3 regions of the Citrobacter sp. C1 genome follow, and region 1 is predicted to be linked to each of the others. Evidence: predicted binding sites of a transcription regulator. Region 1 holds the regulator's gene; each other region holds the start of a gene.

Evidence for each region. The regulator CRP, encoded in region 1, controls carbon source genes, mostly activating them, when cyclic AMP is high. The targets are predictions, from matches to a motif close to ATGTGANNNNNNTCACAT.
Region 2: a site for CRP is predicted at 2,542-2,559, ahead of epd (erythrose-4-phosphate dehydrogenase). Genes of this name have one in related genera too.
Region 3: a site for CRP is predicted at 1,267-1,284, ahead of deoC (deoxyribose-phosphate aldolase). Genes of this name have one in related genera too.

The regions. Positions count from the first base shown of each region.
Region 1 covers NZ_CP115035.1:352,167-357,844, forward strand. Annotated here, with positions in the region: gene IB214_RS01660 (aspartate aminotransferase family protein) at 42-1,259, shown strand; gene IB214_RS01665 (YccS/YhfK family putative transporter) at 1,359-3,446, opposite strand; gene crp (cAMP-activated global transcriptional regulator CRP) at 3,498-4,130, opposite strand; gene IB214_RS01675 (OsmC family protein) at 4,440-4,844, shown strand; gene IB214_RS01680 (phosphoribulokinase) at 4,917-5,678, opposite strand, start outside.
Region 2 covers NZ_CP115035.1:791,413-797,090, forward strand. Annotated here, with positions in the region: gene IB214_RS03820 (energy-coupling factor ABC transporter ATP-binding protein) at 1-653, opposite strand, end outside; gene IB214_RS03825 (energy-coupling factor transporter transmembrane component T) at 641-1,348, opposite strand; gene IB214_RS03830 (ECF transporter S component) at 1,349-1,927, opposite strand; gene IB214_RS03835 (PPC domain-containing DNA-binding protein) at 1,952-2,377, opposite strand; gene epd (erythrose-4-phosphate dehydrogenase) at 2,753-3,772, shown strand; gene pgk (phosphoglycerate kinase) at 3,821-4,984, shown strand; gene fbaA (class II fructose-bisphosphate aldolase) at 5,082-5,678, shown strand, end outside.
Region 3 covers NZ_CP115035.1:4,329,281-4,334,958, reverse strand. Annotated here, with positions in the region: gene IB214_RS20770 (YjjI family glycine radical enzyme) at 1-1,154, opposite strand, end outside; gene deoC (deoxyribose-phosphate aldolase) at 1,416-2,195, shown strand; gene deoA (thymidine phosphorylase) at 2,303-3,625, shown strand; gene deoB (phosphopentomutase) at 3,677-4,900, shown strand; gene deoD (purine-nucleoside phosphorylase) at 5,000-5,678, shown strand, end outside.

The DNA.
Region 1 (5,678 bases):
ATAATTTCACTAGCATTTCTGCTTAACTGGGTGGTAATGACATGGCAACTGAACAAACTGCAATTACGCGCGCGACATTCGATGAAGTGATTCTGCCGATTTATGCACCGGCAGAGTTTATTCCGGTCAAAGGGAAAGGAAGTCGAGTCTGGGATCAACAGGGTAAAGAGTATGTTGATTTCGCGGGTGGTATTGCAGTTACCGCGTTAGGGCATTGCCATCCGGCCCTGGTCGAAACGTTAAAAACGCAGGGCGAAACCCTGTGGCACACCAGTAACGTTTTCACCAATGAGCCTGCACTGCGCTTAGGCCGCAAAATCATTGATGCGACCTTTGCCGAACGCGTGCTGTTCATGAACTCTGGCACTGAAGCCAACGAAACCGCCTTTAAGCTGGCACGCCACTATGCCTGCGTCCGCCATAGTCCGTTCAAAACCAAAATTATCGCCTTCCATAATGCGTTTCATGGCCGCTCGCTGTTTACCGTTTCCGTCGGTGGGCAGCCAAAATATTCTGACGGCTTTGGGCCAAAACCGGCGGACATTATCCATGTACCGTTTAACGACCTGCATGCGGTAAAAGCGGTGATAGACGATCACACCTGCGCGGTGGTGGTCGAGCCAATTCAGGGCGAAGGGGGTGTTATGGCCGCCACGCCGGAATTCCTGCAGGGCCTGCGCGAACTGTGCGATCAGCATCAGGCATTGCTGGTGTTTGATGAAGTGCAGTGTGGTATGGGGCGTACCGGCGACCTGTTTGCCTATATGCACTACGGCGTGACGCCGGATATCCTGACCAGCGCCAAAGCCCTCGGCGGCGGTTTCCCGGTGAGCGCGATGTTGACCACTCAGGAAATCGCTTCTGCGTTCCATGTCGGTTCGCACGGTTCAACCTACGGCGGTAACCCGCTGGCCTGTGCGGTTGCAGAGACGGCGTTCGATATTATCAACACGCCGGACGTGCTGGACGGTGTTCAGGTCAAACGTCAGGCATTTGTTGCGCATTTACAGAAAATAGATGCTCAGTATGACATTTTTAGCGATATTCGCGGTATGGGGCTGCTGATTGGCGCGGAGCTGAAGCCGCAGTTCAAAGGTCGGGCGCGTGATTTCCTCTACGCCGCTGCTCATGAAGGCGTTATGGTGCTGAACGCGGGACCGGATGTGATGCGTTTTGCGCCATCGCTGGTGGTGGAAGAGGCGGATATCGATGAAGGGATGCAGCGCTTTGCGCAGGCGGTAGCGAAGGTGGTGGGCTGATTGGTTGATTGCCGGATGGCGGCGTAAACGCCTTATCCGGCCTACAGGGTAAGGTGTGATTCGTAGGCCGGATAAGCGTAGCGCATCCGGCAGTCGATCTTAACCTTTCATATCCCGCAACCGGCGGCTCAGCCAGATACCGTGGTGCGGGCGTTGACGCCATGCCACCGACGAAATGGTGTGCATGGTATTCAGATGCCCCAGTATACGTTGCAGATGCTGCTCCAGGGTACTTAATGGACCGTGGGACAGCATCTCCGACGACTCGAGAATGTTCACATCACCGGAGCTCCCCGGCCCGTCATATTCCAGCCGCTGCTGACAACGCTGAATCGCAATTTCACAGGACTGCAGATACCGCTGCGCCAAATCCGGCGTCAACATGGTGTGTTCCCGGGCCAGCGTGGTCATCGCATTAATATGTTCGACGATGAACTGGCTGTGCGTGACCCACAGTTTCATATCGGCCAGGTAATGTGAGTTAAAACCTGGCTCCTGCATCGCCTGGTTCAGTGAGTTAAACAGCGTGTTATGCGCCTGGTTGACCCGCATACGCTGATACGCCAGCGGTGTGGCCTGTGGATCGTTGCTGAGGATCAGGCGAATGGCTTCCTGGTCGGCTTCCAGCGCATCGTGGGCGTTTTTGCGCAGCAGGCCGCTTTGCCACTGTGGCCACAGCCAGAGCGTGCCGCCAAAGGCAATCAAACAGCCCAGCACCGTATCGACAAAGCGCGGCACAATAAACTGTTCTCCGTTCAGCGTCAGCAACTGCAGGGTATACACTGCCGTAACCGTAAACCCGACGGTGGCCCAGCCGTAGTTTTTGCGCATGATCAGATAGCTGACGAGGGTGATGACCAGCATGGCCGCCAGCGTAAACCCTTCCGGAATATGAAAGTGCAGCGTGACGCCGGCAATCACCAGCCCGACAAGCGTACCCAGCGAACGATGCAGAATGCGTACCCGCGTGGCACCGTAGCCATTTTGCGTGACGAACAGGACCGTCATCAGGATCCAATAAGGTTTGGGCAGGTGTAAGGCGCTGCCCATCAGGCTGGCGATGCTCAGCATGACGCTGATACGCCCGGCATTACGCAACGCGGGAGATTTCAGCGACAGATAGTTTTTCAGGGCCGGGAGTAACGGCAGGCGGCGCTGTTTGTCGGCCATTAAATCTCGGGCATACAGCGGACGCTGGGTGCGTAGCACGCGGGCAATGCGGCTAAAGTGCCAGTAGCAAAACTGCCCGACCGGGTTTTCCGGGTGCTGGTTGGCAATTTTCTCCAGCGTGCCAATCTGTTTTTCCATCGAAAAGCGTGTTGGTAAGCGGTGATACAGAATGTCATCTGCCAGTACGCGTAACCGGTCGGCGACGGTGCGCGCATTCCAGCGAATCACCTGTTCTGCATGACTGCGTTCGACCAGCTTCTGCACCTCTTCTGGTTGATGTAGGCTGACGGAAATATGCTCCTGCAAATCCAGCGCCTCCTGAAAGGCCCGCAGCAGGCGTTTGTACTCGTTGTTGTGATGCGCCGACAGCATATGCATTTGCTGATAGCACTGGGTGATCAGATCCACCGCTTTTTGCTGGCGAACCAGCAGCGGGGGCAGCGCTTTTTCGGGATCGACGTGCTGGGTTAGCAGGCTGTATTTCGCTTCACAGTAATCGGCCAGTTCGCGATATAACAGGCTGAGCGATTCGCGCAGCGGCTGCTCACGCCACAACCAGAACCAGAACCAGTTGAACGCGCCGTACCACAATGTTCCCAGCGCATAGATCAGTAGCGGTTCCCAGACCGGCATGTTGCCAGCCAGGCTTAGCGTGAAAATTGCCGCAATCAGTGAGGCGGGCAGCAGTCGTGCATGCAGCGGGCTTAACTCGGCGGTCACGCCGAGAATCAGCGTCAGGCCGGTAAGGATCAGCGGGAGCGCAATGCTTTCTGCCAGCAATAGCTGCATGATCAGGCTACATCCGGCAAACAGTGACGCGCCAATAACTAAGCGTTTAAAAAATCGCTTATGCGGGGTATCAAGACCGGCAATGTTGCAGCAGGCGGGGACGAGGGAGAACAGCAGCCCCAGATGAAGCTGACCGATGATAAGACCGACAGCCACGGGTAAACACAGCACCAGCGTTTGTCGTAGTGCGTAGTTGATCTCTGGGTGATAAATCAGTCTTCGCCACATCGGTGCAAACAAAAATGGCGCATTACCAGGTAACGCGCCATTTCGACGAGGTTAACGCGTGCCGTAGACGACGATGGTCTTACCGTGCGCGGAGATCAAGTTCTGATCTTCCAGCATTTTCAGGATACGACCAACGGTTTCACGGGAGCAGCCAACGATCTGGCCAATTTCCTGACGGGTGATTTTGATCTGCATGCCGTCCGGGTGGGTCATCGCGTCAGGTTGTTTCGCCAGGTTCAACAGGGTCTGGGCGATACGACCGGTGACATCCAGGAAGGCCAGGTTGCCCACTTTTTCGGACGTTACCTGCAGGCGACGAGCCATCTGAGAAGACAGGCGCATCAGAATATCCGGGTTAACCTGGATTAATTGACGAAATTTTTTGTATGAAATTTCAGCAACTTCACATGCGGTTTTGGCACGTACCCAGGCGCTACGTTCCTGGCCTTCTTCAAACAGGCCTAATTCACCAATGAAATCGCCCTGATTCAGATAAGAGAGGATCATTTCTTTCCCTTCTTCATCTTTGATCAGCACTGCCACTGAGCCTTTAACGATGTAATACAACGTTTCCGCTTTTTCACCCTGGTGAATCAGCGTGCTCTTCGATGGGTACTTATGAATATGGCAATGAGACAAGAACCATTCGAGAGTCGGGTCTGTTTGCGGTTTGCCAAGCACCATGCGCGGTTATCCTCTGTTATAAGCTGTCTCCAGAGTCAGAACACGACGCTGCCTCTGGGGTTGCAAAAATATGCTTCCCGCTACCTGGGAAAGGGGCTGCTAAAAAGTGAACTGCAGCCTGTAATGTGATGTCCTCTGCATACATGCAGTACGTCAATGTATTACTGTAGCATCCTGACTGTTTTAGCATAGCTTTCGCCGTGTGTCTCCTGGTGTCTCGCTTCAGCATGACTCAGGTCGCCTTCCGTTGCGAGAATTGTTATGTACGCGTAATCTGTCAGGAAAATTGAAACATTGGAGTTACGAAATATGCAAGCGCGTGTAAAGTGGGTTGAGGGGTTAACCTTCCTCGGTGAGTCCGCCTCAGGCCACCAAATCTTGATGGACGGTAACTCCGGTGATAAAGCGCCGAGCCCGATGGAAATGGTACTCATGGCTGCGGGTGGCTGTAGCGCCATTGATGTGGTGTCGATCCTGCAAAAGGGTCGTCAGGATGTGACCAACTGCGAAGTGAAGCTCACTTCCGAGCGTCGTGAAGAAGCGCCGCGTCTGTTTACCCATATTAATCTGCATTTCATCGTTACTGGCAACGATCTGAAAGACGCTTCGGTGTCTCGCGCCGTCGATCTCTCCGCGGAAAAATACTGCTCCGTGGCGCTGATGCTGGAAAAAGCGGTGAATATTACCCATTCCTATGAAGTGATTGCCGCGTAATCCCTGATGCCGGATGGATGATGTTGATTTGTAGGCCCGATAAGCGTAACGCCATCGGGCACTTCCCACGCTTCACTCGATTTTTTTGCCTTCCATCAGTCGCTGGACCAGCGGCAGCATAATCAATTCCATCGCCAGCCCCATCTTGCCGCCCGGCACCACTAATGTATTGATATGGGAAATGAATGAGCCCTGCAGCATCGCCAGCAGCCACGGGAAGTCGATGCCTTCCAGATTACGAAAATGAATCACTACAAAGCTTTCATCCAGTGACGGAATGCTTTTGGCGGCAAAAGGATTGGAGGTGTCGACGGTCGGTACACGCTGGAAGTTAATATGCGTACGGGAAAACTGCGGGGTGATGTAATTAATGTAGTCGTCCATTGAACGTACCACCGAATCCATTACCGCCTCGCGGGAGTGACCGCGCTCGCTGGTGTCGCGGGTCAGCTTCTGGATCCACTCCAGATTGACGATCGGTACCACGCCGACCAGCAGATCAACATGCCGCGCCACGTTTTGCTGCGGCGTCACCACGCCACCGTGCAGGCCTTCATAGAATAAGACGTCTGTGGGTTCAGGCAGCGGCTGCCACGGGGTAAACGTTCCCGGAACCTGATTCCACGGAACGGCTTCATCGTAGGTGTGCAGATATTTTCGTGACTGGCCTTTGCCGGTCTGGCCGTACTCGCTGAAGGTTTGTTCCAGCAGGCCGAAGTCGTTGGCTTCGGGGCCGAAGTAACTGATGTGTCGCCCGGCGTCGCGCGCTTTGCGGATCGCCATGTCCATCTCCGGACGGGTATAGCGGTGAAAACTGTCGCCTTCCACCTCGGC
Region 2 (5,678 bases), 440 kb from region 1:
TCACGCAGTTGCCATACCTGCTGACAATGGCTGATAAAAGGGGGGTGGTCGCGTTCGAAAAGCACAATCAACGCCTGTTGTTCCTGCGCCCATTGATGCAACCGATCCAGCAACATACTGGTGGCCTGCGCCGTCAGACGACTGAATGCTTCATCCAGAATCAATATTCTGGGTTGCATGGCTAGTGCGCTGGCAATGACCACCCGCTGTGTTTCTCCGCCGGAAAGCGTTCCTGGATGGCGATGGCGCAACGACTGGCATTCCGTCAGTGTGAGTGCCGCGTCAATTCGACGCATAATTTCAGCCTCCTGCAGGCAGAGGTTCTCCGGGCCGAATGCCACTTCTTCCTCCACGCTGAATGTGCAGCCAGAAAGCTGCAGATAAGGCGATTGCTGCACCAGTTGGATGGTACACGACTGCTCGACGAGTGACAGTTGTCCGACAGGATTTCCCAGCAACTTTCCTTTCCCTTCAATCTCTCCGGGAAGAAAATCAGGGTACCAGCCTGCCATCAGCTGTGCCAGCGTACTTTTTCCGCTGCCGTTATCACCGAAAATCGCCACCATTCCGGGTTCTGCATAGTGGAAGTCAAAGCAGGCTGGTGGGCGCGTGGCGTGCGTCGGGAGATAGCGAAACTGCTCTAGCGTAACCATATCCACACTCCTGCTTCGACCAGCATGGCGAGTACCATCGTGTAGCGGGCAATGCGTTGTAAGGTGCTGTCCTCCGGTGCCCATAACGTTGTGCGTCTGCGATGCAAACGAAAGGCCCGCATGTCCAGTGCCGCCCCGCGAACCACCAGATCGTTAAGCGCATTATGCGTGAGTGGCACGATCAGCGCTGGCATGGCGCGCAGCCGTTGATACCAGTGCTCGTCCAACGGCACGCCGCGCGCGCGCTGGGCTTCGCGAATAATCGCCAACTGGCGTTTGAGTTGCTCAACAACCAGCAGCGGGCCTGCAAACAGGTAGGCAACGCCGGGCGGCAGGCGGGAGGCAAACAGGGCGCGAATAAACCGCGATACCGGCACGTACTGCATCCACAGCTGTGACGTTGACACAATTGCCAGGATCCGCAGCCACAGCGTGATGGCATCGGCCCACCGTTGTGGCGTGCGCGGTTGTCCGCTTATCCATTCGGTCAACCAGCCACCGTGGACCAGCCACAATCCAACGCCCAGGGGCACCATCAACCAGACGACATATTTCGCCCGGGGACGCGTGGCTGGCATACAGAGTAAGAACAGGAACACGACCGTGCTGTAAACGGTAAGCGGTATTCCCGCGGGTAGCAGCAATGTGGAACATGCGGCCAGCGCCCACAGGGTTAACGAGGTAAACGGGTGCATTTAGCGCACAGCAGACATCGTTGGAAAATGACGTGTGGTGCGCAATGGAAGCTGGCGCAACAGTACCCAAACAATCACGGCGGTGAGAATTTTATCTACCAGATTGGCGCCAATCACCGTGACAGCCACCGACTCAACCAGACCCTCGCCAACCGAGTGCATCCAGGCAACAAATAAATCAGCGCCGCTGCCGGTCACGCCGCCAAACAAGGTGGTGCGGATAGGCACGGCAACGACAGTGACGGCCAGGGTAATGATCACGCCGCTGAACACCACTTTCGGTAAGGTACGAAACCATCCTGCTCGTGCCAGCCATCCTGCGACCAGCCCGATAACCATGGCTACCGGCGCGAAGGCGGCAGCGATCGGATCGGTGAGTAACCCCCACAGCAGGTTGGTGAGTAATCCCGTTAACATTCCCACAATCGGGCCTAATAGCACCGCGCTGATAATGGTGCCGATGGAGTCGAGAAAAATAGGCAGTTTCACCATGCTGATGAGCTGTCCACCGACCATATTGATGGCAATGGCAATAACAATCAGTACCAGTGACTGGCTGGAAAATTGGTGACGCGCCATAGAAAACCTCTTTAAAGTGAAGCGTTAACGGGATGTGATAACCAGTTCGTCATAGCCGGAAACGACACAAGGTTGGCGGCTAAACGCCAGCTCTGTGAGTTCGCCAATCACCAGTTCCAGCGTGGTACGCACGGTACAGCCCGGCATCATGTGGCCTCCCAACATCGCGCCCTGTGGGTCAGAAACCGCAAGATGCAGGTGTTCGCCGGTCAGTTCCAGCGTGCCGTTCAGGGAGATAATTTCCCAGGTGCCGGTGAGCAATGTGGTTTCTTCCTGACCCGCGAAGCGTAAGGCAACGTGGGTTAAACTTCCGGTACAACCGGCAATCCAGGCGGCATGTAATTGATGCTGTTGGATAAAATCGTGCAGTCGGGAAAAGACTTCCTGGCCAGGGAGTAAACGCAGCGCATGAAAGCGAGCTGCAGAGGCGTGAGGAGAGTATGTGACCATAGGTTGAGGGACTCCGAGACTCGGACGTAGCGCTGATAATATAGACGCTGGCTAGGGTGCTTTCTGATATAAATCAGGATTTGTGACACGGCAACGAAATAATCTTGCTACGCTTATTCGCAATTCTGGAATATGGAATAAATTTAGCGGGGCAGAGCGTTAAAATGTGATGTAAGTCAGATAACGGTGTTCTGTTGCTGGACAATCATTCCTTTTATTCCTTGTTTCGCTTATTCTAGCTGAAGCGTTTCAGTCGATTAAATGTTCGACAATTAATCAAACAGTCGCAGTTTGCGACAGGTAAGGTTTCCCTGAGCGATTTGCTGCATTACTCTGTCAGCCACATCGTTTCTGAGAAATCCTTGCAGGAGACCTATGACCGTACGCGTAGCGATTAATGGTTTCGGTCGCATCGGGCGCAACGTGGTTCGTGCTTTGTATGAATCCGGGCGTCGGGCGGAAATCACCGTGGTGGCCATCAACGAATTGGCGAGTGCTGAAGGCATGGCGCATTTGTTGAAATATGACACCAGCCATGGACGTTTTGCCTGGGATGTTCGCCAGGAACGCGACCAGCTCATTGTTGGCGACGACGCGATTCGCATTCTGCATGAGCGAACACTCGATGCGCTTCCGTGGCGCGAACTGGGTGTTGACGTCGTGCTGGACTGTACGGGGGTCTTCGGTAGCCGCGAACACGGCGAAGCGCATATTGCCGCAGGTGCAAAAAAAGTGCTCTTTTCACATCCTGGTAGTCACGACATCGACGCAACCGTTGTGTTTGGCGTTAATCAGGATCAGCTGCGCGCTGAAGACCGGATCGTTTCCAACGCCTCCTGCACCACGAATTGCATTATTCCCGTTATTAAATTGTTGGATGATGCTTACGGCATCGAGTCCGGCACCGTTACGACGATCCACTCCGCGATGCACGATCAACAGGTTATTGATGCCTATCATCCCGACCTGCGTCGTACGCGAGCAGCCAGTCAGTCGATTATTCCCGTTGATACCAAACTGGCGGCGGGGATCACACGAATTTTTCCACAATTTAACGATCGTTTTGAAGCGATTGCGGTGCGTGTACCGACCATAAATGTGACGGCGATCGACTTAAGCGTGACGGTGAAAAAACCAGTAAAAGCGAGTGAAGTCAACCAGTTGCTGCAAAAAGCAGCACAAGGTGCATTTCATGGTATAGTTGACTATACGGAATTACCGTTGGTCTCTGTAGATTTTAACCACGACCCGCACAGCGCCATCGTTGATGGTACGCAAACGCGCGTAAGTGGTGCTCACCTGATCAAAACATTGGTCTGGTGCGATAATGAATGGGGCTTTGCTAACCGCATGCTCGACACAACGTTAGCGATGGCTGCTATTGGTTTCAGGTAAGGCGCGTGAGCGCTTGCAAAACTTTAAGAATCAACGAGAGGATTCACCATGTCTGTAATTAAGATGACCGATCTGGATCTTGCTGGTAAACGTGTTTTTATCCGTGCGGATCTGAACGTACCAGTTAAAGAAGGGAAAGTAACCAGCGATGCGCGTATCCGTGCGTCTCTGCCGACCATCGAACTGGCCCTGAAACAGGGTGCAAAAGTGATGGTAACTTCCCACCTGGGTCGTCCTACCGAAGGCGAGTACAACGAAGAATTCTCTCTGCTGCCGGTTGTTAACTACCTGAAAGACAAACTGTCTAACCCGGTTCGTCTGGTAAAAGATTACCTCGACGGCGTTGACGTTGCAGCCGGTGAACTGGTGGTTCTGGAAAACGTTCGCTTTAACAAAGGCGAGAAGAAAGACGACGAAGCACTGTCTAAAAAATACGCTGCACTGTGCGACGTATTCGTCATGGATGCTTTCGGTACGGCTCACCGTGCGCAGGCTTCTACTCACGGTATCGCGAAATTCGCTGACGTTGCTTGCGCGGGTCCGCTGCTGGCCGCTGAGCTGGACGCACTGGGTAAAGCTCTGAAAGAACCGGCTCGTCCGATGGTTGCTATCGTTGGTGGTTCTAAAGTTTCTACCAAACTGACCGTTCTGGACTCTCTGTCTAAAATTGCTGACCAGCTGATCGTCGGCGGTGGTATCGCCAACACCTTCGTTGCTGCGCAAGGCCACAACGTGGGTAAATCCCTGTACGAAGCAGACCTGGTTGATGAAGCCAAGCGCCTGCTGACTCTCTGCGACATCCCGGTACCGGCTGACGTTCGCGTAGCAACTGAGTTCTCTGAAACTGCGCCTGCAACGCTGAAATCTGTTAACGACGTGAAAGAAGACGAGCAGATCCTGGATATCGGTGACGCATCTGCACAGCAGCTGGCTGAGATCCTGAAGAATGCAAAAACCATTCTGTGGAACGGCCCGGTTGGCGTGTTTGAATTCCCGAACTTCCGCAAAGGGACTGAAATCGTGGCTAACGCCATTGCCGACAGCGAAGCATTCTCTATCGCTGGCGGCGGCGACACCCTGGCGGCTATCGACCTGTTCGGCATCGCTGACAAAATCTCCTACATCTCCACTGGTGGCGGCGCATTCCTCGAGTTCGTGGAAGGCAAAGTTCTGCCAGCAGTAGCCATGCTCGAAGAGCGTGCTAAGAAGTAATTCAGTTCAGGCGGGGTGACCCGCCTGTTTTTCAGCGCGCTTAAACGCTCGCGAACCTTCTTCAACGGTCGAAGATACAGATACAGGACTACGTAACATGTCTAAAATTTTTGATTTCGTAAAACCGGGCGTCATCACTGGCGACGACGTACAGAAAGTTTTCCAGGTAGCAAAAGAAAACAACTTTGCACTGCCAGCTGTTAACTGCGTCGGTACCGACTCCATTAACGCCGTTCTGGAAACCGCTGCAAAAGTTAAAGCACCGGTAATCGTTCAGTTCTCCAACGGTGGCGCTGCATTCATCGCGGGTAAAGGCGTGAAGTCTGACGTTCCTCAGGGCGCGGCAATCCTCGGTGCTATCTCTGGTGCGCATCACGTTCACCAGATGGCTGAACATTACGGCGTTCCGGTTATCCTGCACACTGACCACTGCGCGAAGAAACTGCTGCCGTGGATCGACGGTCTGCTGGACGCGGGTGAAAAACACTTCGCAGCAACCGGCAAACCGCTGTTCTCTTCTCACATGATCGATCTGTCTGAAGAGTCTCTGGAAGAGAACATCGAAATCTGCTCCAAATACCTGGCGCGCATGTCCAAAATGGACATGACTCTGGAAATCGAACTGGGTTGCACCGGTGGCGAAGAAGACGGCGTGGACAACAGCCACATGGACGCTTCTGCACTGTACACCCAG
Region 3 (5,678 bases), 1.1 Mb from region 1:
ATGTCTGAACTGATCCCCGACTGCGCATGCAGCATCGCCCGCTGCTGCCAGCCGTATTTCACCGGAGTGTTGGCCACAAAGTCGGCAAGCTGGGCGCTGATCCGATAGCCCATCTCATTAGCGCTCTCATCTTTGCCGTAGCGTGCGTGCAGCCCGGCCTTCTCACACAGCAGGTTTACCGCCTCCGCCAGGCCGTACATACCAAACATCGGCACAAAACGTTCGGGATCAATCAACCCTTCCTGCACCAGGAAGCTATTCTCAAAGAAATGTGATTTCTCATAGAGGAATTCACACCGTGAATCAATGATGGCAATTTGCTGCTGGCAATAGTGCGGTAGGGTGTGCGTAAAGAAGTCATCGACAGACGTGCTGCGCTCTGCGATGGCTTTCAGATTCAGCCTAACCAGTGTACTTCCGCCGCCCGCCAGCGGCAGCGAGTTGTAACAACTGACGACGCCATAATGGCCTTTTGTGAAAATTTTATCATTTTCAGGGCCGTTGGAAATATGCGGTTTACTGCATTCGCAAATATTTTGCGCCACGTTTAACAGCAGGTCGTCAGGTGTGATTTGTGGATCATAAATAAAGGTAAGATTAGGCGAAACCTGCTTTAGCTCTGCATCTGCACGTAAAATGGCGCGGGTGATCGGCGTATCGGCCGGGCCAATATTGGCATGCATAAAGGCGTCTGGCAGGGTTCTGTCGAGATACCGCCAGAAACGTTTTATTCGAATATCGATCTCTTCTTGTGTTAGAATTCTAACATACGGTTGCAGCAGGGCATCGAGCTGACCAAGGTACACCGGCATCGACGTCACTGACGGAACATGGTGGTACAGAATGGTGAGCAAGGATAAGGCGTCATCAAGATCCTGTGCACCTTCCAGCTCCAGCCAGGCTGAACCGTTGGCCAGAAAATGCGCATAATTGGGCAAAACATAACGTGGTTTGAACGGGGCATGACCTTCGTACATATCGCAGATAACTCCGTCATCCAACGCCTGGCGTGCTTCAGCAGGCAACTGCGGATAAGGCAGTGCGTTTTCTGCCTCCAGCGCCAGAAAGTGGCGTTTCTGCTCAGGGCTGAGCACCGGACTGGTCACGATTTGTTGGCAGCGCTGTTGCAGCGCGAGTTCGCTTGAAGTGGGCATCGTCGATTCCTTTATGTGCCGAAGGTTAAGCAACATTGTAGGAAGCAACCGATCCTTAACCTTTGATCCGGATGCGCCTGATGCCATCGCTTCTCGCCAGTAAAGCTCGATTATTTGAAGTAGATCTCATTAGAGTAATGCAAATCTGTATGTGGTTTTCATTAACTGTGATGTATATCGAAGTGTAATAGCGAGCGGATGTTAGAATACTAACAAACTCGCAAGGTGAAATTTTATACGGCGATGCCGTTGGAGAATGTTATGACCGATTTAACAGCAAGCAGCCTGCGTGCCCTGAAACTGATGGACCTGACCACCCTGAATGATGACGACACCAACGAAAAAGTGATCGCGCTGTGTCATCAGGCAAAAACCCCAGTGGGTAACACGGCGGCAATCTGTATCTATCCGCGTTTCATCCCTATTGCGCGTAAAACGCTGAACGAGCAGGGCACGCCGGATATCCGTATTGCAACGGTAACCAACTTCCCGCACGGCAACGATGACATCGATATTGCGCTGGCAGAAACCCGTGCAGCGATTGCCTACGGCGCAGACGAAGTTGATGTGGTATTCCCGTATCGTGCGCTGATCGCCGGTAATGAGCAGGTCGGTTTTGACCTGGTGAAAGCCTGTAAAGAAGCATGTGCAGCGGCAAACGTGCTGCTGAAAGTGATCATCGAAACCGGTGAACTGAAAGAAGAAGCGTTGATTCGCAAAGCATCTGAAATCTCCATCAAAGCAGGGGCTGATTTCATCAAGACCTCTACCGGTAAAGTCCCGGTTAATGCGACGCCGGAAAGCGCACGCATCATGATGGAAGTGATCCGCGATATGGGCGTTTCGAAAACCGTTGGTTTCAAACCGGCTGGCGGCGTGCGTACTGCGGAAGACGCGCAGCAATTCCTCGCCATTGCCGATGAACTGTTTGGCGCAGACTGGGCGGATTCCCGTCACTATCGCTTTGGCGCATCCAGCCTGCTGGCAAGCTTGCTGAAGGCGCTGGGTCACGGCGACGGTAAGAGCGCAAGCAGCTACTAAGTTTTTATTGCCCATCGTAGGCCGGATAAGGTGCAAGCCGCCATCCGGCATGAATACGACTTGCCGGGTGGCGCATTGCTTACCCGGCCCATAATCGGGAGGTTCCCTTGTTTCTCGCACAAGAAATTATTCGTAAAAAACGTGATGGTCATGCGCTGAGTGATGAAGAAATTCGTTTCTTTATTAACGGTATTCGCGACAACACCATCTCTGAAGGGCAAATCGCCGCCCTGGCGATGACCATTTTCTTCCACGATATGACAATGCCTGAGCGTGTTTCGCTGACCATGGCAATGCGTGATTCAGGAACCGTGCTGGACTGGAAGAGTCTGCAGCTGAACGGCCCGATTGTGGATAAGCACTCTACCGGCGGTGTGGGTGACGTAACGTCACTGATGTTAGGTCCAATGGTCGCAGCATGCGGCGGCTATATTCCGATGATTTCCGGGCGGGGTCTGGGTCATACCGGCGGTACGCTGGATAAACTGGAAGCGATCCCGGGATTTGACATCTTCCCGGATGACGCGCGTTTCCGTGAAATTATTAAAGACGTGGGTGTGGCGATTATTGGGCAAACCAGCTCGCTCGCACCGGCGGATAAACGTTTTTATGCCACCCGCGACATTACCGCGACGGTGGATTCCATTCCGCTGATCACCGGTTCGATCCTGGCGAAAAAGCTGGCGGAAGGGCTGGATGCGCTGGTCATGGACGTGAAAGTTGGTAGCGGCGCCTTTATGCCAACCTACGAACTTTCAGAAGCCCTTGCTGAAGCAATTGTCGGCGTGGCGAACGGGGCAGGCGTGCGTACCACCGCACTGTTAACCGATATGAACCAGGTGCTGGCTTCCAGCGCCGGTAACGCAGTAGAAGTCCGCGAAGCCGTGCAGTTCCTGACCGGTGAATACCGCAATCCACGTTTGTTAGACGTCACCATGGCGCTGAGTGTGGAAATGCTGATCTCCGGCAAACTGGCGAAAGACGATGCCGAAGCCCGCGCCAAGCTGCAGGCGGTATTGGATAACGGTAAAGCGGCGGAAATTTTTGGTCGCATGGTCGCGGCGCAAAAAGGTCCGACCGACTTCGTGGAAAATTATGCGAAGTATCTGCCGACGGCAATGCTCAGCAAAGCGGTATATGCTGATACCGAAGGTTTTGTTAGCGCAATGGATACCCGTGCGCTGGGGATGGCGGTAGTTTCCATGGGCGGCGGTCGTCGTCAGGCATCGGACACCATTGATTACAGCGTCGGCTTTAGCGACATGGCGCGTCTGGGCGACAGCGTAGACGGGCAGCGTCCGCTGGCGGTGATCCATGCCAAAGATGAAGCCAGCTGGCAGGAAGCGGCGAAAGCGGTCAAAGCGGCAATCAGTCTTGACGACAAAGCGCCAGAAATTACACCGACAGTCTATCGTCGTATAACCGAATAACTGTATACTGATCTGATCGCTTTTTTGCGGCGCAGATGTATGGAGAACAAGATGAAACGTGCATTTATTATGGTGCTGGACTCCTTTGGTATAGGTGCGACTGAAGACGCTGACCGCTTTGGCGATGTTGGCGCCGATACTATGGGGCATATTGCAGAAGCCTGTGCGAAAGGCGAAGCTGACAATGGTCGCAAAGGTCCGCTGAATTTGCCTAACCTGACCCGTCTGGGCCTGGTGAAAGCTCACGAAGGTTCTACAGGTAAAATTGCCGCCGGAATGGACGGTAATGCAGAAGTGATCGGTGCCTACGCATGGGCGCATGAACTCTCTTCCGGCAAAGACACGCCGTCTGGTCACTGGGAAATCGCCGGTGTGCCAGTTCTGTTTGACTGGGGTTACTTCTCCGATCATGAAAACAGCTTCCCGCAGGAGCTGCTGGACAAGCTGGTTAAGCGTGCCAACCTGCCGGGCTACCTCGGCAACTGCCACTCTTCCGGTACGGTGATTCTGGACCAACTGGGCGAAGAGCATATGAAAACCGGCAAGCCGATTTTCTATACCTCCGCTGACTCCGTGTTCCAGATTGCCTGTCACGAAGAGACCTATGGTCTGGATAAACTCTACGAGCTGTGCGAAATCGCCCGTGAAGAACTGACCGAAGGCGGCTATAACATTGGTCGCGTGATCGCCCGTCCGTTTGTTGGCGATAAAGCGGGTAACTTCCAGCGTACCGGTAACCGTCACGATCTGGCTGTAGAACCGCCAGCGGCGACCGTTCTGCAGAAGCTGGTCGACGAGAAAAATGGCCACGTTGTTTCTGTGGGTAAAATTGCCGACATTTACGCGAACTGCGGTATCACTAAAAAAGTGAAAGCGACCGGTCTGGACGCGCTGTTTGACGCCACCATCAAAGAGATGAAAGAAGCCGGTGACGAGACTATCGTTTTCACCAACTTCGTCGATTTCGACTCCTCATGGGGCCATCGTCGCGATATCGCCGGTTATGCCGCAGGCCTGGAGCTGTTCGACCGCCGCCTGCCTGAGCTGATGGAGCTGGTGGGTGAAGATGACATTCTGATCCTGACCGCTGACCACGGCTGTGACCCAAGCTGGCCGGGCACTGACCACACGCGTGAGCACATTCCGGTGCTGATCTATGGCCCGAAAGTTAAACCGGGTTCACTGGGTCACCGCGAAACCTTCGCGGATATCGGTCAGACGCTGGCGAGCTACTTTGGTACGTCGCCGATGGACTACGGTAAAAACATGCTGTAATGCAATTGCCCGGTGGCGCAAGCTTACCGGGCCTACGGTTTTGTAGGTCTGATAAGGCGTAGCCGCCATCAGGCAATAACAACGAAATAAGGATAAAAGATGGCAACTCCACATATTAATGCAGAAATGGGTGATTTCGCTGACGTCGTATTGATGCCTGGCGACCCGCTGCGTGCGAAGCACATTGCTGAAACTTTCCTCGAAGATGTCCGTGAAGTGAACAACGTTCGCGGCATGTTAGGTTTCACCGGGACTTACAAAGGCCGTAAGATCTCCGTCATGGGTCATGGTATGGGTATCCCATCCTGCTCCATCTACACCAAAGAACTGATCACCGATTTCGGCGTGAAGAAAATCATCCGCGTAGGCTCCTGTGGTGCTGTGCGTATGGACGTCAAACTGCGTGACGTGGTGATTGGAATGGGTGCTTGCACCGACTCCAAAGTTAACCGTATCCGCTTTAAAGATCATGACTTTGCCGCTATTGCTGACTTCGACATGGTGCGTAATGCTGTTGATGCGGCCAAAGCGCTGGGCGTAGACGCGCGCGTGGGCAACCTGTTCTCCGCTGACCTGTTCTACTCGCCGGACGGCGAAATGTTCGACGTGATGGAAAAATACGGCGTGCTGGGCGTGGAAATGGAAGCGGCGGGTATCTACGGTGTTGCGGCTGAGTTTGGTGCGAAAGCGCTGACCATTTGCACCGTGTCCGATCATATCCGTACTCACGAGCAGACCACGGCTGCTGAACGTCAGACGACCTTCAACGACATGATCA